4 regions of the Methylobacterium durans genome follow, and region 1 is predicted to be linked to each of the others. Evidence: predicted binding sites of a transcription regulator. Region 1 holds the regulator's gene; each other region holds the start of a gene.

Region 1 (5,539 bases):
CTGCTTCATGTTCGCGCAGACGCACCACGGCGCCATGCGCCACGTCGCGCCCGTGCGCTCGCAATTGCCGGTCCGCACCATCTTCAACCTGCTCGGCCCCCTCTCGAACCCGGCGGGCGTCACCCGCCAGCTTCTCGGGGTCTCGACGCCGGACTGGGCGGAGCCGCTGACCCAGGTGCTCTCGGCCCTCGGCAGCCGCCGGGTCTGGACCGTGCACGGCTCGGACGGGCTCGACGAGATCACCGTGACGGGTCCGACCGCGGTAGTGGCCCTGGAGGACGGGCACATCACGCGCTTCCGCATCGATCCCCGCGAGGTCGGGCTGCCGCTCGCGACCCTGGAGGATCTGCGCGGGGGCGATCCCGACCACAATGCCCGCGCGCTCGGCACCGTCCTCGACGGCGCCCGCAACGCCTACCGGGACATCGCCGTTCTCAATGCTGGGGCCGGCCTCGTGGTCGCGGGGGCCGCCTCGACGCTCGCCGAGGGCGTCGCGCGCGCCGACGCGGCCATCGCCAGCGGGGCGGCACGGGCCACGCTCGCCCGCCTCGTCGAGGTTTCGAACGCCTGAGGGATGCCGATGTCCGAGACCGCAACCACGGGCGCGACGGGACAGACCGTCCTGGCCCGGATCGAGGCCTACAAGCGGCGGGAGATCGCCGAGGCGAAGCTGCGCGTCTCCGAATCGGAACTGGAGGCGCGCGCCGCCGCTCAGACCCCGCCGCGGGGCTTCGCGGACGCGATCGGCGCCCACATCGCGGCCGGACGTTCCGCCCTCATCGCGGAGGTGAAGAAGGCCTCGCCCTCGAAGGGGCTGATCCGGGCCGATTTCGACCCGGCGACGCTCGCGGCCGCCTACGAAGCCGGCGGCGCGACCTGCCTCTCGGTGCTCACCGACGAGCCCTCGTTCCAGGGCCGCCCCGACTATCTCGTGGAGGCGCGGGCCGCCTGTACCCTGCCGGTGCTGCGCAAGGACTTCATGTTCGAGCCCTATCAGGTGCTCGAGGCGCGGGCCTGGGGCGCCGATTGCGTGCTCGCGATCATGGCCTGCCTCGACGACGAGGAGGCTTCGACGATCGTCGAGACGGCGCACGACCTCGGCATGGACGTGCTGGTGGAGGTGCACGATGCCGAGGAGCTGGAGCGGGCGATCCCCCTCGGCACGCGCCTCATCGGCATCAACAACCGCAACCTGAAGACTTTCGAGGTCTCGTTCGACACCGCGATCCGCCTCGCGCCCGGAATCCCGAAGGATCGCATCCCCGTGGCCGAGAGCGGCATCGCCGGCCACGCGGACGTCGTCCGCCTCGCGGAGAACGGCCTCCACACGGTGCTCGTAGGCGAGAGCCTGATGCGGCAGGCGGACCTGACCCGGGCGACCCGCGACCTCCTGTTCGGCGAGACGGCGTGATCCGGACCAGCCCATGACCGGCCTCACCCATCTCGACGCCACCGGCGCGGCCAACATGGTCGACGTCACCGACAAGGCCGCGACCACCCGCACGGCGCTCGCCGAAGGGGCCGTGGTGATGCTGCCCGAGACGCTCAGGCTCATCCGCGAGGGCGATGCCAAGAAGGGCGATGTCATCGGCACCGCGCGGCTTGCCGGCATCATGGCGGCCAAGCGCACGCACGAGTTGATCCCGCTCTGCCACCCGCTCCTGCTCTCGAAGGTCCACGTGACCTGCGAGGCCGACGACGCGCTCCCCGGCCTTCGCCTCACCGCGGAGGTGCGCGTGCAGGGCCCGACCGGCGTCGAGATGGAGGCGCTGACCGCGGTCTCGGTCGCCTGCCTGACGGTCTACGACATGGTGAAGGCGGTCGACCGCGGCATGCGTATCGAGGGCATCCGGCTGCTGGCCAAGGACGGCGGCCGATCGGGCAGCTACCGCGCGGACGCGGAGGCCGGCGCGTGAGCGGGCTCCTGCCCGTCGCGGAGGCGCTGGAACGCATCCTCGCGAGCGTGGCCCGGCCCGTCGAGGCCGAGCGCGCCGGGATCGCGGCCGCCGCCGGGCGAACCCTCGCGGAGCCGGTGGCGGCGCAGCGCACCCAGCCGCCCTTCCCGGCCTCCGCGATGGACGGCTACGCCGTGCGCGCCGCCGACCTCGACAGCGTCCCGGCCCGGCTGCGTCTCGTCGGCACGAGCGCGGCGGGCCACGGTCATGCCGGCCGGATCGGTCCGGGGGAGGCCGTGCGCATCTTCACGGGCGCGCCCGTGCCGGAGGGCGCGGACGCGATCCTGATCCAGGAGGATGCGGAGGCCGAGGGCGACAGCGTGATCGCGCGGGAGCGCGTGGCGGCCGGCCGCTTCGTGCGCCCCGCCGGGCTCGATTTCCGCGCGGGCGAAGCGCTGCTCCAGGCCGGCGACAGCCTCGACGCGCGCCGCCTCGCGCTGGCGGCGGCGGCGGGTCACGGGGAGGTTTCGGTGCGCCGTCGACCCCGCGTCGCCATCCTCGCCACCGGCGACGAGCTGGTGGCGCCGGGGGCGCCGGCGGCCTGGGACCAGATCGTCGCCTCGAACGCGCTCGCGCTCGCCGCGCTCGCCCGCGCCGCGGGCGCCGAGCCGATCGACCTCGGCATCGCGGGCGATAGCCTGCCGGCGCTGGAGGACGCGATCCGCCGCGCGCGGGAGGCCCGCGCCGACCTCTTCGTGACGCTCGGCGGCGCCTCCGTCGGCGATCACGATCTTGTCCAATCGGCGCTCGCCCGCGAGGGGCTGGAGCTCGGCTTCTGGCGCGTCGCGCTGCGACCCGGCAAGCCGCTGATGCACGGCCGGCTCGGCGAGATGCTGGTGATCGGGCTGCCCGGCAACCCGGTCTCGGCCATCGTCTGCGGGATGCTCTTCGTGGTGCCGGCGATCCGCGCGCTCCTCGGCGATCCGCGGGCCGGCGCCGACCGCAGCGAGCCGGCGATCCTCGGGCGCGCGCTTCCGCGAAACGACGGCCGGGCCGACTACATGCGGGCGCGCCTCGACACCGCGCCCGACCGGCTCCCCGTCGCACATCCCGAGACGCGACAGGATTCGTCGATGCTCTCGGTTCTCGGTCAGGCCGAGGCGCTCCTCGTCCGCCCGCCGCACGCGCCCGCGGCCGAGGCCGGCGAATCCTGCCGCATCATCCGGCTCGACCGGGGCATTCTCTGATCTCATCAGTATCGCCAAGCTGCGCTTGCGGAACACTTGCGGAACGTTTAACCTGTTCGCGCTTTGTTTCCGCGACCGCACGCCGCGTCGCCTCCGAGAGATGAGTCTGCCCCATGCTGACGCGTAAACAGCTGGATCTGCTCCGTTTCATCCAGCAGCGGATGCGCGAGAGCGGCGTCCCCCCGTCCTTCGACGAGATGAAGGATGCCCTCGACCTCAAATCGAAATCCGGCATCCATCGGCTCATCACCGCACTCGAGGAGCGCGGGTTCCTCCGCCGTCTGCCGAACCGGGCCCGGGCGATCGAGGTGATCCGCATGCCGGAGAGCCTGGGTCAGGCCGCCACCGGCACGGGCAGCGAGGTGCGCCGCTTCACGCCGAGCGTCGTCGAGGGCGGGCGCGCGCGGGCACCGGCCGCCAAGATGCCGATGACGCAGGCGACCGACGAGAACGGGCGCGCCCTGACCATCCCCGTGATGGGGCGGATCGCGGCCGGCACGCCGATCTCGGCGATCCAGAACCAGAGCGCGTCCATCACGCTCTCGCCGGACTTCCTGGCGGGCGGCGAGCATTACGCGCTCGAAGTGCGCGGCGATTCGATGGTCGAGGCCGGCATCCTCGACGGCGACCTCGTCGTGATCCGCAAGCAGGACACGGCCAATACCGGCGACATCATCGTGGCGCTGATCGACGACGAGGAGGCGACGCTGAAGCGCCTGCGCCGCCGCGGCTCCTCCATCGCACTCGAAGCCGCGAACCCGGCCTACGAGACCCGCGTGCTCGGGCCCGACCGGGTCCGCATCCAGGGCCGCCTCGTCAGCCTCGTGCGTCGCTACTGAAGGGATTCGGCTCCGGACTCCGGCGCCGCGTCCGCTTCCTCGGAGGCGGCCTCATCGGGACGTTGCCGCAGGACGGCGGGGCTCGGCTGAGCCGGACGTGACGCGAGGGGCCGCCACGGCAGCGAGCGTGCGGTCTCACGGGCGCCGGAGACCACTGGGCCCGATGCGTCCAGGCGGATCGCCACGGCGCCCGAGCGCGCGAGCGCGGCGCGATCGATGACGAGGCCGGCCGCGCAGCCCGCCGGGGCGCTGTGCGGGGTGATGAGGATGTCCGCCCGCGCGCAATCCTCGGGCAGCGCCCGCTTGTCACGCGCGAGCGCGACCTGCCGCCCGTCGAACGCCCTCAAGGTGCAGCCGAGCCGGTCGCAGGTTGCCCCTTCCCCGGCCTCGGAGGCTCTGCGCGCGTCGCCGTCCGCCTTCAGCCACTGTTCGAGGACGAAGGACGAGGGCCGGCCGAGGGCAATGAGGCGGCCGCTGCCCCCCCGAACCGCCGCTCCCCGGCCCTCCCGGTCGATGAAGATGTCGTGGCGCTCGGGCGCTGCCGCCGTGAGGAGCCCGAGCGCGACCGGGACGATCGCGATCCGGCGCAGGCGCGAGACGGGCAGGACCGCGACGAGGAGGCCGAGGGTCAGCAGAGCCAGGCCGCCGACCCCGAAGGCCGGCACCACGATCGTGGCCTGCCCGAAGCCACCGATCCAGCCGGAGATCGCGAGCATCCCGCGGACCGCCTGCCCCATCAGCCACCAGACCGGCTGATCGAGGGCAAACGGGTAGGCGAGGATGCCGAGCACGGCGGCTGGCATCACGGCCAGCGAGACGAGGGGCAAGGTCAGCGCGTTGCCGACGAGGCCGAAGGGCTGGATCGTCTGGAAATGGAAGGTGGCGAAGGGCGCCGTCGCGATCTGCGCCACCAGCGTGGTGAGCAGAGTACCGAAGACGGCCGTCGATGCGAGGCCGATCGCACGCCCCGCAAGGCCGTCGCCTGCACGCCGCAACAACCGGCCATCGATGAAGCGCGCGCAGGCGGTCAGCCCCGCCACTGCCCCGAACGACATCTGGAAGCTCGGGCCGAGCAGGGCCTCCGGCTCGCGCGCGAGCGCCACGAAGGCCGCCAGCGCGAGGTTGCGCATGTTCAACGCCGGCCGATCGACCAGGATGGCGCCGAGCATGATCAGGGTCATGATGAGAGCCCGCTCGGCGGCGACGTCCCAGCCGGAGAACGCGCAATAGGCGGTGACGCCCGTCATCGCGAAACCGGCGGCGATCTTCTTGATCGGCCACAGCAGGGCGAGATGCGGGACGAGCGCCAGCGCGGAGCGCACCAGCCAGAACACGACCCCGGCGGCCAGCACCATGTGGAGGCCGGAGATCGAGACGACATGGTAGATCCCGGCGGCCCGCAGCACGTCGTTCGTCTCGGGCGCGATGAGCCCGCGCTTGCCCGTCACCAGCGCCGCCGCGACGGCGCCCGCCTGCCCGCCATTCGCGTCGGTGATGCGCCGCGTCAGCGCGTTGCGCGCCCCGTCGATGGCGGCCGAGAGGCGCAGGGCCGGCGGCA
Region 2 (5,539 bases), 3.3 Mb from region 1:
GGTCCGAGACCCAGTGGCCGGTGGCGGTGATCCACTCGCCCGCGCCGATCGCGGGCGCGTGGCCGACGAGGGGGACGAGATCGCGCTTGCCCCGCACGCCGACCTTGAGGACGCAGAACCCGGTCTCGGCATTGTGGAACGTCACCCGCTCCACGGTGCCGGCCAGGATCTCGGCGGGCGCGCCCGTGCCGCGTTCGCTGTTGAGATCCTGAGGCCGCACCATGCGGTTCACGATACCACCTCAGCCTGCATCCTCATTACGCCTCACGCGGCGCGGCCGCGGCCCTTCCTGCCCGGCCAGCCGAGCGCCACGAGGCGGGCCTTGGCGTAGTCGCGCACCTCGTCGCGGGTGCCGGCCGGGAAGCCGTTGAGGATCCGCTGCGTCTCGGCGTCGAGCATCAGGTCGGTCACCGCATTGATGCTGTCCGCCTCGTCGATGCGCCGCTTCAGGTCGCCCTCCGCTTCCGTGACCTCGTCGAAGGGGTCGGCCGCCTCGAAATCCTCGTCGACCGCGCGGATCGGCACCCCGTGGGTCTGCCGGAACTCGTCCGCCTCCTCCTCGCTGTAGACGAGGCCGTGCAGCTCGATCAGCTTGAGGATGACGCGGTCCTTCCCTCGCTTCTCGGCCATCGCGTAGACGTAGGCCGCCTGCTTGCCGGAGACCCGGTAGTTCACGTTGACCAGGGCCTCGCCGAGGGACCACTCGACCCGCTCCGTGCCGGGCTTCGTCCCGGCCAGACGCCCCGTCACGAGGATCACGGCCTCGTCCCGCTCGGCCCGGATGATGGTCGGCGGGTCGAACGCGATGCCGGCCTGCGCGGCGATGCGCTCCAGGGTCTTGTGATAGATCACAGCCGTGCCCTGCACGCGCCAGACGTTGCCCGCGAAGGGCTCGCCGTAGCGCACGAGGATGTCGGCGATCTGCTTGTCGGCGGTCCGCATGGCGGCTACGTTCACTTTATGTTCTGGTTACGATATGGGGCGCCTGTCCGGGTGGGCGCAAGGGATCGGGTACGGGCCATCTCTTCCGGACGGATGCCTTCATTCGAACCGCGCCGGCTCCGACCTGTTCATGTCGGCACGGGAGACACGACGCGCCCCCTCTCCCGAACGGAAAAGAAGGCGCGCTCGACAGGCCAGCGCCGCGGCAAGCCTGTGCGGGTGAGGGAATGGGCTCGGTGTTGAAGCGGGGCGATCCGATCCTAGAACGGGATGTCGTCGTCGAGGTCGTAATTGCCCCGGTTGCCGCCGCCACTGTTCCCGTTGCCGCCCGTCGAGGCCGGGCGCCGCTCGGAGCCGGACGAGCGGCCGCCGCCGAAATCGCCGCCGCGGCTGATCTGGCCACCGCCCTCCTCGTCGGAACCCATCTCGGCCCCGCCGCCGCGCCCGTCGAGGATCGTCAGCTCGCCGCGGAAGCGCTGCAGCACCACCTCGGTCGTGTACTTCTCGGCACCGGAATTGTCCGTCCACTTGCGCGTCTGGAGCTGACCCTCGACGTAGACCTTTGAGCCCTTGCGCAGGTACTGCTCGGCCACGCGGGCCAGGTTCTCATTGTAGATCACGACCGAGTGCCACTCGGTCTTCTCCTTGCGCTCGCCCGATGCCTTGTCCTTCCAGGACTCGGAGGTCGCCAGCCGCAGGTTCACCACCGGATCTCCCGAGGCGAGGCGCCGGGTCTCCGGGTCGCGCCCGAGATTGCCGACGAGAATGACCTTGTTCACGCTGCCCGCCATCGCTCTCTCCTTGCTGTCGATCTCACTGGGCCGTCGCGGACCGGCGCATGCCCATCGTCAGGTTCTGGGGCCGGGCGAGGCCACCCGCAATGCGGGCGGGACACCGGTCCCCGGAAAACACAATGGAAAAACACACGCGTCGATCCGTCATTCGTTCTATCTTTGTTCCTGACCTCGCGCAAGGCCGCGATCGCACTCGCGTTCACGCGACGTGGATGATGAGCTTGCCGAAATTGTGCCCCTTCAGCAGGCCGATGAAGGCCTCCGGCGCCTGCTCCAAACCCTCGACGATGTCCTCGCGGTAGCGCACCCGACCCTCCCGCAGCCAGCCGCCGACGTCCCGGGCGAAGTCCCTCGCCTGGTCGGCGAAATCCGAGACGATGAAGCCCTTGAGCCGAAGCCGCCTCGTCAGGATCGCCCGCATCAGCATCGGTGAACGGTCGGGCCCGGGCGGGAGCTCGGTAGCATTGTAGCCGGACACGAGACCGCAGACCGGCACCCGAGCGAAGTTGTTGAGGAGCGGCAGCACCGCGTCGAAGACGGCGCCGCCGACATTCTCGAAATAGACGTCGATACCGTCCGGACAGGCGGCGGCGAGCGCGTCCGCCAAGTCGTCGCTGCGATGGTCGATCGCGGCGTCGAAGCCGAGCGCCTGCCGAAGAAAGGCGCACTTCTCCGGACCGCCGGCGACGCCGACCGCGCGGGCACCCTTGAGCTTGGCGATCTGGCCGACGAGGGAGCCAACGGGACCGGCGGCAGCGGCGACCACCACCGTCTCGCCGGGCTTCGGATCGCCGATGGTGAGAAGGCCCGTATAGGCGGTCATGCCCGGCATGCCGAGGATGCCGAGCGCCGTCGTCGGGGGCGCGAGATGGGGATCGACCCTGCGCAGGCCACGGCCGGAGGAGAGCGCGTAATCCTGCCAGCCCGAGAAGGCCGTGACGAGGTCGCCGACCGCGAAGTCCGGATTGTTTGAGGACGCGACCTCGGCCACCACCTCGCCGACCATCACGGCGCCGATCGCGACAGGCTCCGCGTAGGATTTCGCGGCGCTCATCCGGCCGCGCATGTATGGATCGAGGGAGAGCCAGCGGGTCCTCAGCAGGATCTCGCCGTCCCGCGGGCTCGGCATCCGCCCCTCCTCCATCCGGAAATGCGCTGGCGTCGGCTCGCCGTGAGGGCGGGACGCGAGGACGATGCGGCGGTTCACGGTGGCCATGGCGGGCTCCGGTTCGGCGGACGCTCAAGGACGCCACGCCGGGCGAGAGCGGAATGCGGCGCCGATGCCGCGATTGTCCGCGCGATCGAAGCGGGGGTCCAGTGCGTTGAGACGGAGGCAGCAGGAGACCGCTGATGCGACACGCCTTCCGGATGACGATGCTCGCCCTCGCGATGGCCGGGGGCGCGGAGGGCGCGAAGGCCGGCGAGGACCCGCTGGCGGGTCATCTCTGGAAGTCGCGGATCCTCGTGGTCTCGGCGCCGGTCCCGGAGGATGCGCGCCTGCGCGCGCAGCGCGAGGCCCTGGCTTCGGCGCAAGCGGGTTCGGGCGAGCGCGACCTCGTCACGCTGGAGGCGGTCGGCGGCGGGGCCGAGGCCGAAGCCCTGCGGCGGCGGCTGAACCTGCCGGCGGATGCCTTCCGGGCGGTCCTCGTCGGCAAGGATGGCGGCGCGAAACTCCAATCGGCCGAGCCGATCCCGCCGGAGCGCCTGTTCGCGACGATCGACGCGATGCCGATGCGGCGGGACGAGGCGCGGGAGAGGCGGCGCTGAGACCGGGAGAGGCGGCTCGCGCCGCCCCTCCCCGGCCGCGCAGCCGCTCAGTAGCAGCGCTGCACGAAGACACGGCGGTAGCCCCAAGGCGTCCAGCGCACACGCGGGACCGTGTAGCAGCCGCCACCGTAGCCGTAATCTCCGTAATAGCCGACCGGCGCGTAGCCGTATCCGTAGCCCGGCCAGCCGTAATAGCCGCCGTAGAGGCCGCCCGCGGCAAGGCCCAGGCCGACGCCGAGGCCCAACCCGCCGAGTCCGTAGCCGTAGCCGCGGCGCCAGTAGCCGCCCCGCCAGCCGCCACCCCCGAAGCCGCCGCGGTAGAAGCCCGCACCGCGGTAGAAGCCGCCGCGGTATCCCCCGAAGCCGGCGCCTCCGAAGCGAGGCCCGCCGGCGAAGCCGCCGCCCCGGAACCCACCGCCGAAGCCGCCGCCGCGGAAGCCACCCCCACCGAATCCTCCGCCGCGGAAGCCACCACCGCCGAAACCGCCGCCGCGGAAGCCGCCGCCCCCGAAGCCGCCGGGCCTCGCCTCGGCCGCGAGCGGCACGAGGGCCAGCGCCCCGGCCAGGGCGACGGATGCCAATGCAACGCGCATCATCTCAGGATCTCCCACAACCCATACCCCCGCTTGGCAGAAACGCCCGGGTTGAGAAAACGGTCCCGGGCCGCGTTGCCGCGGCCTCCCCGCCAGCGGTGCCCGGCCCCGCTTGAAAATTGCCCGGTTTTCGGGCGAGGAAGCGCGCCCGGCCCGTTCGGACCGCCGCTTCACCTCGGGATCTCACGATGATGTTAAGTCTCGCGCGAGCGACCCTGCTCGCGGGCCTGATCTGCGCCGCGACCGCCGCCCGCGCCGAGCCCGGCCCGGCCGCGGGGCCCTGCCGCTCGGTTCAGGCGGAGGGCGAGGCGTACACAATCTGCGTGGTCGATCTGAAGCGGCAGCGGCTGCGCCTTTTCTGGCTCGGCCCGGACGGGCTGCCCTATTCCTCGCTCTCGAACCTTGCCGAGAAGCAGGGCGGTCGCCTCAGCTTCGCGATGAATGCGGGCATGTACGACAAGGGGCAGGCACCGGTCGGGCTCTACGTCGAGGAGGGCCGCGAGATGAAAGGCGTCTCGACCGCGAACGGGCCCGGCAATTTTCACCTCAAGCCCAACGGCATCTTCTACGTGAAGGGCGACCGGGCCGGCGTCGCGGAGACGGGGCGCTATCTGAAGGCGCGGATCAAGCCGGATTTCGCGACCCAATCGGGGCCGATGCTGGTGATCGAGGGGCAGATCCATCCGAAGATCTCGACGGATGGCCCCTCCCAGAAGATCCGCAACGGCGTCGGCGTGCGCGACGACGGGCGCACGGCGATCTTCGCGATCTCGGAGCGGCCGGTCAGCTTCGGCTCCTTCGCGCGTCTGTTCCGGGACGATCTCGGTTGCCGCAACGCGCTGTTCCTCGACGGCAGCGTGTCGAGCCTCTACGCGCCCGCCCTCAACCGCTCGGACCTCAGCCGCCCGCTCGGGCCGTTGGTCGGCGCGGTCAGCCGCTGACCCTCCAGGCGCGATCCAGCCATGAAAAAACCCCGGCGCTCGCGCGCCGAGGTCACTCGTTCGTCCAACCCTGCGTCGCTCAGCGACGGTCGCCCATCAGCGAGAGCAGGAACTGGAACATGTTGATGAAGTCGAGATACAGCGTCAGGGCGCCGTTGACCGACATCTTGGCCGCGCCCTCCGCGTCGAGGCCGCTGTAGAGGAACATCTCCTTCAGCTTCTGCGTGTCGTAGGCGGTGAGGCCCGCGAAGATCAGCACGCCGATCACAGAGATGGCGAACTGCAGGGCGCTGGAAGCCAGAAAGATGTTCACCAGCGAGGCGATGATCAGGCCGATCAGGCCCATGATCAGGAACGAGCCCATGCCCGACAGGCTGCGCTTCGTGGTGTAGCCATAGAGGCTGAGGCCACCGAAGGTCGCCGCCGTGATGAAGAACACCCGAACCACGCTGGCGCCCGTGAACACGAGCAGCAGCGTCGACATCGAGGCGCCCATCACCGC
Region 3 (5,539 bases), 1.8 Mb from region 1:
CGAGGCGCCTGTCGCCTGTCCGGATTGGATCTACACCAACCGCAACCGGGTCGAGCGTCTCTGGGCGCGGTTAAAGGAATGGCGCGCCGTCGCCACCCGCTACGAGAAGACCGCCACCAGCTTCGCCGGTGTCCTCTGCCTTGCCGCCGCACTCGACTGGCTCAAGTCATAACAGGCCGTAGCCGGGTGGCTAGTGCTGGTCTGTCGATCATCCTATTTGCGAAAATGAGCTATGCTCGTGGCAACAGCTAAACTGACAGCTTCGAATAGCAGATTTCGTATTGTCTATTGGTAAATTTTGCAACGCTCGCCTGAAGGATGAACTTAGACAAAAAATTTGTAGTATGATATTCCCTAAATATCAGTAAAAAGTGGCCCTGCCATTCCAGCTTAGGAGACTTTCGTGAAGCAGGGCCACGCCAATAGCCTAGACTACCAGCGCTTGCAGGCTATGCCAATGATGTGCTCGCGCGCACCTACCTAGGTTAATCAATAGTAACTTTATCTATGTCGCTCATCCCCCCGCAACTGTTACGCTCGAAGGTTCCGAGCCGTAAGATCCTGCAGCTTGTAGCCCCATAAAAGCCCGCCGCGGTGAGCTGGATGAGCTGAGGCGGTTCCCGAAGCGGGTGGATCGCGCTCAGGCGAGATTGCGGGACCGCGTAGCTCGTCCGCATCACCATCGCCGGTTCCCATTCACATTTTGCAGCACGCCTAACAGCCGTCGCCGCCTCATCTTTCTGGCCGCCGTCCACAGGAGTGCACAGGCTTGAACGGCGGCGGGCAGACTCCGGATTGAACCGAGGCCGCCCATCCTGTTTGTTCCTCGTATGTTCTCACACGGGGAGGCGGATGGGCGTCTATCGCATCAGCGATGGCGGCGATGGCGGTCGGGATCTCGTCCACATCCCGATCCTCGGCCAGTGCCTTTGCGCCGGCTTCCCGTCGCCCGCTGACGACTTTCTGGAAGGGGCCCTGGAGTTGCCGCGCTGGCTCGCGCCGAACCCACCAGCGACCTTCGCCTGGAACATTTCGGGCGACTCGATGCGAGGTGCCGGCATCTTCGATCGCGATCTTGCGGTCGTCGATCGCAGCCTCAAGGCCGGTCACGGCAGCGTCGTCGTGGCGGCCGTTGACGGTGAGATGTCGATCAAGCGCCTTGTCATCGACGGGAACGTGGCACGCCTTGCCTTCGACAATTCGGAACTGCCGGTGTTCGCCGTCGAGGAGCTTGGAGAGGCTGAGATCTGGGGCGTCGTGCGCTTCTCGATCCGCTGGCACATCGCGCGGGCGGGCCTCGTGCGATGACGCGCGCCATCGCCCTGATCGACGGCAACAGCTTCTACTGCTCCTGCGAGCGTGTGTTCGATCCGAAGCTCGCCGGCGTGCCCGTCATCGTGCTCTCGAACAACGACGGCTGCGCGATCGCCCGCACGGCCGAGGCCAAGGCGCTCGGCATCCGCATGGGCGAGCCGTACTTCAAGATCCGGGACATCTGCCGCGCGCAAGGCGTGCGGGTCTTCTCCTCGAACTACACACTCTACGGCGACATGTCGGCGCGCACCAACGCGGTCTACCGCGACTTCGCGAAGGCCGTGGAGATCTACTCGATCGACGAGAGCTTCCTCGACCTGTCGGACGTGCGAGAGCGCGACCGCCTCGAGCTCGCTCGGGATCTGCGTGCTACGGTGAAAGCTTGGACCGGCATCCCGACCTGTGTCGGCATCGGTCCAACGAAGACGCTGGCGAAGCTTGCCAATCACATCGCCAAGAGCATTCCCGATCTCGGCGGCGTCTGCGATCTCAGCGACGAGGATGAGCGGGCGGCCTGGCTCTGCCGGGTGCATGTCGGCGAGGTCTGGGGCATCGGCCGCGCCTCGCTCGCCAAGCTCGAGGCAATGGGCGTCGACAGCGTGGCCGATCTGCGCGATCTCGACCCACGGCCCGTCCGCAAGGCCATGACCGTGGTAGGCGAGCGCATCATTCACGAGCTGCGCGGCCTGTCCTGCTTGCCCCTCGAGCTGATGCCGGCCCAGCGCAAGGGCTGCGCCGTAACGCGCTCCTTCTCATCCCGGATCAGCGATCGCGAGACGATGGAGCAGGCGGTGTCCGCCCACGCGACCCGGCTCGGGGAGAAGCTGCGGCGCGGTGGTCTCGGTACCTCGCATGTGACGGTCTTCTACCACACCAGCGAGCACGACCGCGGCGAGCCGATGCGGTCGGTCTCGACCACCGTGACGCTGCCGGAAGCGACGAACGACACCCTGGCCCTGATCAAGGCCGCGCGCCTCGGCGTCGCGAAGACGTGGCGCGAGCCCGGCGAGCGCGCCTGGCGTTACAGCAAGGCCGGCATCGTCACGACCGACCTGATGCTGCTGGAGGCGAGCCCGCGGGCGCTGATCGGCCGCCTCGATCGGGAGCACTCTGGGCCGCTGATGGCAGCGATAGATGCCTGCAACGCCCGCTTCGGCCGCGGCACAGTGGTCCCGGCGCGCGCGGGCCTTGAGGCGAAGCGCGACTGGAGCACCAAGTTCGAGATGCGGACCCCGCGCTACACGACACAGCTGTCTGAACTGCCGACCGCGAATGCGTGAGCTGCTGGCGACTGGCGCCAGAGCTGACCACTTTCCGGCCGAGGCAGCAGCGTTGCTATGTACAGCGAGGCTCTTACTGCCGGCGGCCACCATCGGCACCGCACAAAATCAGTCTGCCGCTCCCTAAGGAACTTCTGAGCAGCTGGATGATTCTCTCCGCGCCAATTAGACTTGGAGGAACGCACCATGAAAGCTTCAACCTTCATCAGCGCTGCTGCTGCGCTGGCCCTCTCGAGCAGCTTTGCGCTGGCCGCTCCGTGCAACACCGGCACGACCAAGGACAAGAACCCCGGGCAGCAAGCGGCGAACCCGAAGAGCTCGGATGTCGACACCTCCAGCAAGAACCTCGCGGGCGGCGAGCAGCCGGCCTCGCCGGGGACCGTCGGCGCCATGAACAACGTCGGCGCGAACCAGGCGGCGGGCGCGAACACGGGTTCGACGGCGCAGGCCAACAAGGGGGATCGCACGGACCCAGGCGCCAAGAACCTCGCAGGCGGCGAGCAGCCGGCTTCGCCTGGTACGGTCGGTGCGATGAACAATGCAGGCGCGGACCAGAAGGTCGGCAAGAAGGACGACGATTGCTGATCACTGCGCCTAGAGATTGAGCCAGGGCCCGTCCAGCCAACGCTGCGGCGGGCTCTTTCGTTGTCGCTGTCAACTGTGGTGCAGTCGGGGGCTCGACGGGAAGAGCCGGTCGAAGGATGCTTGGCCATAGCCAAGCGCCTTCAAACCGGCTCCCCGTTAACGACCTAAAGGAACGCACCAGAAGGTCATAGAAATAAGCCGTGATGGCGCAAAAAGTTCATACGTGAACTCTCAGCCTTGTCACCCTGCCCTTCGCTTCTCCGGCCGCGCTAGCCAGATCGCTGTACGGGCCGCCGCGCGCCTCAGCTCCTCGGTTGACGACACATCCGCCATCACCTGGGAGACCCAACGATTGCTCTTCAGGGCGCCAGTGAGATCGAGCTCGTAACTTTCCCCTAGCCCGAACAGGCTCGTGCTCGGGTCAGCCATGTACGCATCGACGGCAGCGCGCACGTCGTCATCGGTGAGGATGTCCGCCTTTACCAGATCGCCGACTGTCGGGTCGTCAGACACGTGCCCGCTCCCTGGCCAGCGCCCTCAGCGCCTTCAAGTAGGGCGGGACCGACGCTTGTGGCACGATGAAGTCCCGCTCGCCACAGCCCTTGTCGCCTCGCCTGTCGGCACATCCACGATGAACTTGGCGAGCTAATTGGCGGCTCGGAGGCGTCTGGGGGCGATCATGCCGGCTTTCCTTGAAGGCCATTCATCGCCTTCTCTATCGCATCCTCGATGATAACGTGGCGGTCCTCAGCCTCGCCAGACAGATCGCGCGTCTTGCATTGATTGGCGAGAGCGAGGCGCAATTCATTCAGCGCCGCGATCTGAGCGGCCGGACCATCGATTTTGGCCACGAACGCGACAATCGTTCCTGCTGCGGCAGCGGCTTGGCTCGCGTCCCCGCCATCGATGAATTCCATGAGAAGACGCTGGGATTCTTCGCGGTCCGTCATGCCTCACCATGCCATGCACACCCGCTGCGACCAAGACCGGGTCAACCGGGGTGGATTTTAACCGACCCGCTACCGTGCCAAGCGATCTCCATCAGCTCCGTCGTGGTGTGCCTGTCGGTAGGTCGGGACGGCGCCTTCGCGGTCAAGCGTCCGAGGATAGCGCCCACCACCTGAATTCCTAGATAGGGATGCCGACGGGCTCAGGTCGAGCTCCATCACCGCCTCCTCCACCGCCGAGTTGCCCAAGTCGAGGAAGCCGCAGCCTTGCCCTGGCAACGATGTCTGCTACGCCCTGTTGGGTCTGTATGGTCACAATCTCCGTCATGATCGCCACTCCGCGTGGGGCTCGCATCCTGGCTCACTCGCTGGAGAGGGAAGCTGCGCTTGCGGGGGAGTCGATCTTGCGCAACCTCGAACTCTGCGCCCTGCCTACCGCACTCTGGATCCAATGCGCAGATCTGGCTGTTGCCCTTAGGCTCACCGGCTATCTCAATGGGGTGCAGGAGGAGATGATCGCTGCGTGAGCGGCCGAGTTGCCGAGATCGAGGAAGCAGGCGAACGGTCAGTGGACGGGGCGCTTCGGCTCATCGCGCATGCCGAGCAAGAAGGCGCCGCAGATGATCGCGTCGGCGCGAATTTCCCGACCCTCGATCTCGAAGCGAAATCCATCGCCAGCTTCGGCGATCTGCACCGGCAAGCCGCTGTCGACGAGAAAGCGGAACGCCTCGCTCAGGAGTTCATCGGACTGGTGCAACTCGGTCATGGCGCAGGTTGAGACACGATGAGGAAAAACTCCACTCATACCGGTCGACGGTGATAGCGACTCACGAGGTTTCGTATCGGCGGCGGATCTGGTTCGATGAGGCAAACCGGGAGGGTTTGCCATGTCCGCTGCGGTTGCTCTGCGTGAGGATTTCAACGCCGACGATCTTCGACGTCTGGCCAAGGCCAGCCGAGACGCGGGCCAGAGCCGCCGGCTGCTGGCGCTGGCCGAGATCTACGAGGGCGGCAGCCGCACGGATGCGGCTCGGATCGGGGTGGTAGGGTTGCAGACGGTGCGCGATTGGGTGCTCGCCTTCAACGCAGCTGGCCCGGCCGGGCTGATCAACCGCAAGGCCCCGGGCAACCCAGCCAAGTTGAGCGATGCGCAGCGTCAAGCGCTGGCGCAGATCGTCGAGAGCGGGCCGGACCCGGATCGACACGGCGTGGTGCGCTGGCGGCTGAAGGATCTCGCCGCCTGGATCTACGCCAGCTTCGGCGTGAGCCTGGACGAGAGCACGGTGGGCCGCACGGTGAAACAACTCGGCTTCCGCAAGCTGTCGGCACGCCCGCGCCATCATGAGCAGGACCCGGCCGCACTGGCAGCCTTCAAAAAAACTTGCCCGCCGAGGTGAGGGCGATCCGAACCCG
Region 4 (5,539 bases), 360 kb from region 1:
AGCGGTGATCCTCGGACTGCACCAGCATCGCGCGCAGCACGCGATCCGGGATATTGGTCGGCCCCGGCACGAAGAGATGGTTACGACCCGGCCGTCTCGTTGCCGCCATGTTGTGTCCTCCGATTTCCTAAACTGCTGGCCGGCCCATCGGCCGGCGCCAGAATGATGTCAGTGAGCCAGCGTCGCTCGGTGATGGCCCGTGGTTGCCGCGATCCGCGGGGCAGGCCCCTCGACCGCGAGGGTCGTCGGGGAGGTCGCGGACCGAGATGGTACGGTCCTCGCGGATCCCGTCGTCCGGGACGAGCCCGTTTCAGGGGCCGCGTTCCGTTCCGCCGACGTCGTCCATCCCAGGTCGGATCATGGCGCTGAGCGGAGCGGCGGGGCAGCCCCGCGGTCGCGGCACGGTTGCATGCCGGTCGCCTCCGATGAGCCGAGAGCCTCAATGCGTCGAGCCGGCCGCTCTTGCAAGCACTCCCGACGCGACTTGGACACCTTCCTTCCTGCCGCCGTTGATCCCATTGGCCGTTTCCGGCACCGAGCGAGCCCGGTGGTCTCCTTGGCCACGATTATGACCGCCTTCGCCGAGGAAGGAAAACTCAAAAAACTTGGGCGTGCGTCCAAAAAAATTGTCGTGCACTGCAACGTAAGCCTGTGCATGCGCTCAGTTTTCTTCGGCATCGCAACATGAGGCCGTCAGCGTCATCAAACTGATACGGGAATCCGGTTTGGCTCTGGCCGTGACCGTCGCCGGGAGACGCCCGTGGCCGAAGAAACGGAGAAGGCGATCCGCGTCCGGACGCTCTTCCTGTCCGACATGCACCTCGGCACGAAGGGCTGCCAGGCCGGCCTGCTGCTGAACTTCCTCAGGGATTACGACGCCGACGAAATCTACCTCGTCGGCGACATCGTCGACGGCTGGCAGCTCCGCTCCGGCTGGTACTGGCCCCAGGCGCACAACGACGTCGTGCAGAAGCTCCTGCGCAAGGTCCGAAAGGGCACGACCGTCGTCTACGTGCCGGGCAACCACGACGAGTTCCTGCGCGACTACATCGGCACCACCTTCGGCGGCATCGAGATCGCCGAGAGCCGGATCCACACCGCGGCGGACGGCAAGCGCTATCTCGTCATCCACGGCGACCAGTTCGATATGGTGGTGCGCCACGCCAAGTGGCTCGCCTATCTCGGCGACGGGGCCTACACGCTGGCGCTCTCCATCAACACGGTGCTCAACAAGGTCCGCCGCCGGCTCGGGCTCGCCTACTGGTCGCTCTCGGCCTGGGCGAAGCTGAAGGTGAAGAACGCGGTCAACTTCATCGGCAAGTTCGAGGAGTTCCTGGCGGCCGAGGCGCGCCGGGTCGGCGCCGACGGAGTGATCTGCGGCCACATCCACCACGCTGCGAACCGCGAGATCGACGGCCTGCGCTACCTGAACACGGGCGATTGGGTGGAATCCTGCACGGCGATCGTCGAGCATTACGACGGAAGGATGGAGGTGCTGCACTATCCGAGCCTGCTGCGCGCCCGCGAGGCGGAGGCCGCAGCGGAGCGGATCGCCCTGCAGCAGCAGGACGCGGCGCCGGGCCGGCGTGCCGTCGCGTGAGGCTCCTCATCGCCACTGACGCCTGGCACCCGCAGGTCAACGGCGTGGTGCGCTCGCTGGAGCACATGGCGCAGGCCGGACGCGGCCTCGGCGTCGACCCTGTCTTCCTGACGCATCAGGATTTCCCCTCGCTGCCCCTGCCGGGCTACCCGGAGATCCGCCTCGCCTATGCGGCGCGGCGCAAGCTCGAGGCGCGGCTCGCCGCCATCGCGCCGACCCACATCCACATCGCGACCGAGGGGACGGTGGGCTACGCCGCTCGGCGCTGCTGCCTCGCTCAGGGGCGCCCCTTCACCACGAGCTACCACACCCGCTTTCCCGAGTACCTCGCCGCCCGGGCGCCGGTGCCGCAGGCGTGGAGCTACGCCTGGCTGCGGCGCTTCCACGGCGCGGCGAGCGGCACGATGGTGAGTACCCCCTCCCTTGAGCGGGAGCTGACGGGGCGCGGCTTCACGAACCTGATGCGCTGGACGCGCGGCGTCGACACCGACCTGTTCCGGCCTCAGGATTCGGACGCGCTCGAAGGGCTGCGGCGCCCGCTGTTCCTGTTCGTCGGGCGCCTCGCGGTCGAGAAGAACGTCGCGGCGTTCCTCGCCCTCGATCTGCCGGGAACGAAGGTCGTCGTCGGCGACGGTCCGGACCGCGCACGTCTCGCGGCGCTGGCGCCGGAGGCCCGCTTCCTCGGAACGCGCACGGGCGTGGATCTGGCGCGGATCTACGCGGCGGCCGACGTCTTCGTCTTCCCGAGCCTCACCGACACGTTCGGCATCGTGCTCCTGGAGGCGCTGGCCTGCGGCCTGCCCGTCGCCGCCTACCCGGTCACGGGTCCCGTCGACGTGGTGGGTGAAACGGGGGCGGGCGTGCTCGACGCCGACCTCCGGCGGGCTGCGCTCGCCGCGCTCTCGATCCCGCGCGCGCGTTGCCGTGAGGAGGCGCTGCGCTACACATGGGCCGAGAGCGCGCGCCAGTTCTACGCGAATGTCGAGCTTGCCCATCAGCGCGGGGCCTCGCGCGAGCGCACGGAGAAAAGCACGGCGGCGGGCATGGTCGAGCTCGGCTAGGCCGGCACTCGGGAGACGGTGACGCGGACCGTCGATGATGCGAAGGGAGAGGCTCGCCCCACCCTCCCACGAGTTCGCCCCATGCCTCCCTTCGACCCCGCGCGCGCGGCGGATTATCCCGTCGTCATCGGCTGCGACGAGGTCGGGCGCGGCGCGCTGTGCGGCCCGGTCGTCGTGGCCGCGGTCTGGTTCGAACCGACCGCCCTGCCGCCCCCGATCCTCGGCCGGCTCGACGACAGCAAGCGGTTGAAGCGGGCGCAGCGCGAGGCGCTGGCACCCCTCATCCGTGCGCATGCGCGCGTCGCCGTCGCGGCGGGCTCGCGCGCCCTCGTCGACCGGCTCAACGTGCGGGCCGCGACCCTCGACGCGATGGCCCGAGCGGTGGCGCGGCTCGGCCTCGACGCGTCCGTGATGGTCGATGGCCGGGACGCGATTCCCGGGCTCGGGGACACCTGCCGGGCCGTGATCGGTGGTGACCGGCTGGTGCCGCAGATCGCCGCCGCCTCGATCGTCGCGAAGTGCCTGCGCGACGACCTGATGCGGACGCTCGCCCGCCGCCATCCTGACTATGCCTGGGATCGGAACGTCGGTTACGGCACCGCCGCCCACCTCGCCGGCCTCGCCCGGATCGGCCGGAGCCCCCACCACCGGATCAGCTTCACGCGATCGTTCGGCGCCTGACCTGCTCAGAACAGGCTGAGTTGCGCGCCCGGCGGCGCGAAGGCGTCGGCGTTGAGCGTGACGCGCTCGCCCGCGTAGCCGAGCCGGGCCTTGGCGAGCCGCATGCGCTCGACGATCAGCTCCGCGTAGGCTCCCTCCCCAACCATGCGACGCCCGAAGGCCGCGTCGTAGACCCTGCCGCCACGGGCCTGGCCGATCAGCGAGAAGACGTGGCGGGCCCTGTCGGGATAGTGCTCCGCGAACCAATCGGAGACGAGGGCATCGAGCTCGTGCGGCAGGCGCAGCAGCACGTGGTTCGCCTCCCCTGCCCCGCGTGCTCGGGCCTCGGCGAGGATCGCCTCGATCTCGTGATCGTTGAGCGAGGGGATGATGGGCGCCACGATCACCATCACCGGGATGCCGGCCGCGCTCAGCCGCTCGATTGCTTCGAGGCGCTTCCTCGGATGCGGGGCGCGCGGCTCCATCCGGCGGGCGAGCACCGGATCGAGGGTGGTGACCGAGACCGCAACCTTCACGAGACGCTCCGCCGCCATCGCCGCAAGGATGTCGATGTCCCGGGTCACGAGGTTCGACTTCGTGACGATGCCGACCGGGTGGCGGAAGCGGGCGAGCACCTCCAGCACGCTCCGGGTGATCCGGTGGGTCCGCTCGATCGGCTGGTAGGGGTCGGTCGCCGTGCCGAGCGCGATCGTGCGCGGGCGATAGCCCGGCGCGGAAAGCTCCCGCTCAAGGAGCTTGGCCGCATCGGGCTTGGCGAAGAGGCGCGTCTCGAAATCGAGGCCCGGCGAGAGCCCCGCATAGGCGTGGTTCGGCCGCGCGAAGCAGTAGATGCAGCCGTGCTCGCAGCCCCGGTAGGGGTTGATCGACCGGTCGAAGGGGATGTCCGGCGAGGCGTTGCGGGTGATGATGTGGCACGCGCGCTCGGGCAGGACGTGCGTGCGCAGGTGCGGCGTCTCACTGGGCCCCCAACCATCGTCGAAGGATTCCCGCCGCGACCGCTCGAAACGCCCCTCGGGATTTGCGGTAGCTCCGCGCCCGCGCCGGGCGTCGGCCTCCACGCTCGTCCCGGCCAAGCGGCGCGCAGGCCCGGCATCGACGTGCTCCAGATATCTCGGCATACGGTCGGATCTCGCCTCGGGTTGGGGCGATAGGACTAGAACATAACAAGAACACAAGCGAGGCCGCCTGCCTCAATTTCGAGCATTCCCGACGCCTTCTCCACGGGAGAGTCGCGGCACCGTCGAAGACGATGCTTTCGCCTATCTCTTTTGCGCGAAAATGGTTTATGGGCGCGCATGATCTCCGCCTTGACCTACGTGGCTCGACCGGCAGATCCGGACGCGATCGATCGCCTTGCGGACACCCTGAGCGCGCTCGTCACGGGGGTGGCCGCCGGCCTGATCGGCGATGCCGTGATCGTCACCGCCGTGCCGAACGAGACCGTCGCGACCGTGGCCGAAGCCACGGGTGCGGCCCTCGTGGTGCGCCCGCGGGGCGGCAGTCCCTGGGCCGCGGGTGCCCGTGGCGTCCGGCGCGAGTGGGTTCTGTGCCTGGAGGCGGGCGACGTCCCGGCCGAGGGTTGGATCCGCACCCTCGACCGCTTCGTGAACACCGCGCGGCCCGACGTCGCCCTGGCGCGGCTACGCCGGCCCCACGCGAACCTGCCTGCGCGCCTCGCGACGAAGGGCGAGCGCGTGCTCGGCGTCAGCGCGCCGCGCCCCGGCGACCTCGTGCGCCGCGAGCGCCTCGTCGCCGGCCCGCACTTCTCCCCGCGCTTGAAGCCGCGGATGCTGATGGCGCGGCTGGAACGGGCCTGAGGCTCGTCAGACCGCCACGGACGCGCCGCGGCGCAAGTGCTCGTCGAGGCGGGGCATGATCTCGACGAAATTGCAGGGCCGATGCCGGTAGTCGAGCTGCTGGGCGAGGATGCCGTCCCAGGCGTCCTTGCAGGCACCGGGCGAGCCCGGCAGGACGAAGACGTAGGTGGCGTTGACCACCCCCGCGGTCGCCCGCGACTGCAGGGTCGAGGTGCCGATCTTGTCGTAGGAGATCCGGTGGAACACCGCCGAGAAGCCGTCCATGCGCTTCTCGAACAGCGGCTCCAGGGCTTCGGGCGTCACGTCGCGGCCGGTGAAGCCGGTGCCGCCGGTCGTGATGACGACGTCGATTCCGGGATCGCGCGACCAGGCCTCGACCT

The links. The regulator LexA, encoded in region 1, represses DNA repair genes until DNA is damaged. The targets are predictions, from matches to a motif close to TGTTCNNNNTGTGTTCNG.
Region 2: ssb (single-stranded DNA-binding protein) is a predicted target of LexA. The motif match lies at 1,886-1,903, and genes of this name have one in related genera.
Region 3: DK389_RS25220 (LexA family protein) is a predicted target of LexA. The motif match lies at 821-838, and genes of this name have one in related genera.
Region 4: DK389_RS15305 (PA0069 family radical SAM protein) is a predicted target of LexA. The motif match lies at 4,497-4,514, and genes of this name have one in related genera.

The regions. Positions count from the first base shown of each region.
Region 1 covers NZ_CP029550.1:3,661,421-3,666,959, reverse strand. The annotation lists gene trpD (anthranilate phosphoribosyltransferase) at 1-571, shown strand, start outside; gene trpC (indole-3-glycerol phosphate synthase TrpC) at 581-1,411, shown strand; gene moaC (cyclic pyranopterin monophosphate synthase MoaC) at 1,425-1,916, shown strand; gene DK389_RS16745 (molybdopterin molybdotransferase MoeA) at 1,913-3,142, shown strand; gene lexA (transcriptional repressor LexA) at 3,256-3,981, shown strand; gene DK389_RS16735 (ComEC/Rec2 family competence protein) at 3,975-5,539, opposite strand, start outside.
Region 2 covers NZ_CP029550.1:126,882-132,420, forward strand. The annotation lists gene recD2 (SF1B family DNA helicase RecD2) at 1-223, opposite strand, end outside; gene DK389_RS00495 (trna delta -isopentenylpyrophosphate transferase) at 265-942, opposite strand; gene ssb (single-stranded DNA-binding protein) at 1,203-1,733, opposite strand; gene DK389_RS00505 (NADP-dependent oxidoreductase) at 1,936-2,952, opposite strand; gene DK389_RS00510 (DUF4174 domain-containing protein) at 3,087-3,503, shown strand; gene DK389_RS00515 (hypothetical protein) at 3,551-4,099, opposite strand; gene DK389_RS00520 (phosphodiester glycosidase family protein) at 4,285-5,037, shown strand; gene DK389_RS00525 (Bax inhibitor-1/YccA family protein) at 5,117-5,539, opposite strand, start outside.
Region 3 covers NZ_CP029550.1:5,447,546-5,453,084, forward strand. The annotation lists one part of gene DK389_RS25215 (IS5 family transposase) at 1-172, shown strand, start outside; gene DK389_RS25220 (LexA family protein) at 853-1,308, shown strand; gene DK389_RS25225 (Y-family DNA polymerase) at 1,305-2,594, shown strand; gene DK389_RS25230 (exopolysaccharide production protein YjbE) at 2,781-3,179, shown strand; gene DK389_RS25235 (hypothetical protein) at 3,420-3,692, opposite strand; gene DK389_RS25240 (hypothetical protein) at 3,857-4,129, opposite strand; gene DK389_RS32885 (hypothetical protein) at 4,650-4,904, shown strand; one part of gene DK389_RS25255 (IS630 family transposase) at 5,014-5,518, shown strand; one part of gene DK389_RS25255 (IS630 family transposase) at 5,518-5,539, shown strand, end outside.
Region 4 covers NZ_CP029550.1:3,305,903-3,311,441, reverse strand. The annotation lists gene DK389_RS15325 (aminotransferase class V-fold PLP-dependent enzyme) at 1-109, opposite strand, end outside; gene DK389_RS32415 (hypothetical protein) at 485-688, shown strand; gene DK389_RS15320 (UDP-2,3-diacylglucosamine diphosphatase) at 815-1,600, shown strand; gene DK389_RS15315 (glycosyltransferase family 4 protein) at 1,597-2,661, shown strand; gene DK389_RS15310 (ribonuclease HII) at 2,743-3,342, shown strand; gene DK389_RS15305 (PA0069 family radical SAM protein) at 3,348-4,460, opposite strand; gene DK389_RS15300 (hypothetical protein) at 4,638-5,159, shown strand; gene moaB (molybdenum cofactor biosynthesis protein B) at 5,166-5,539, opposite strand, start outside.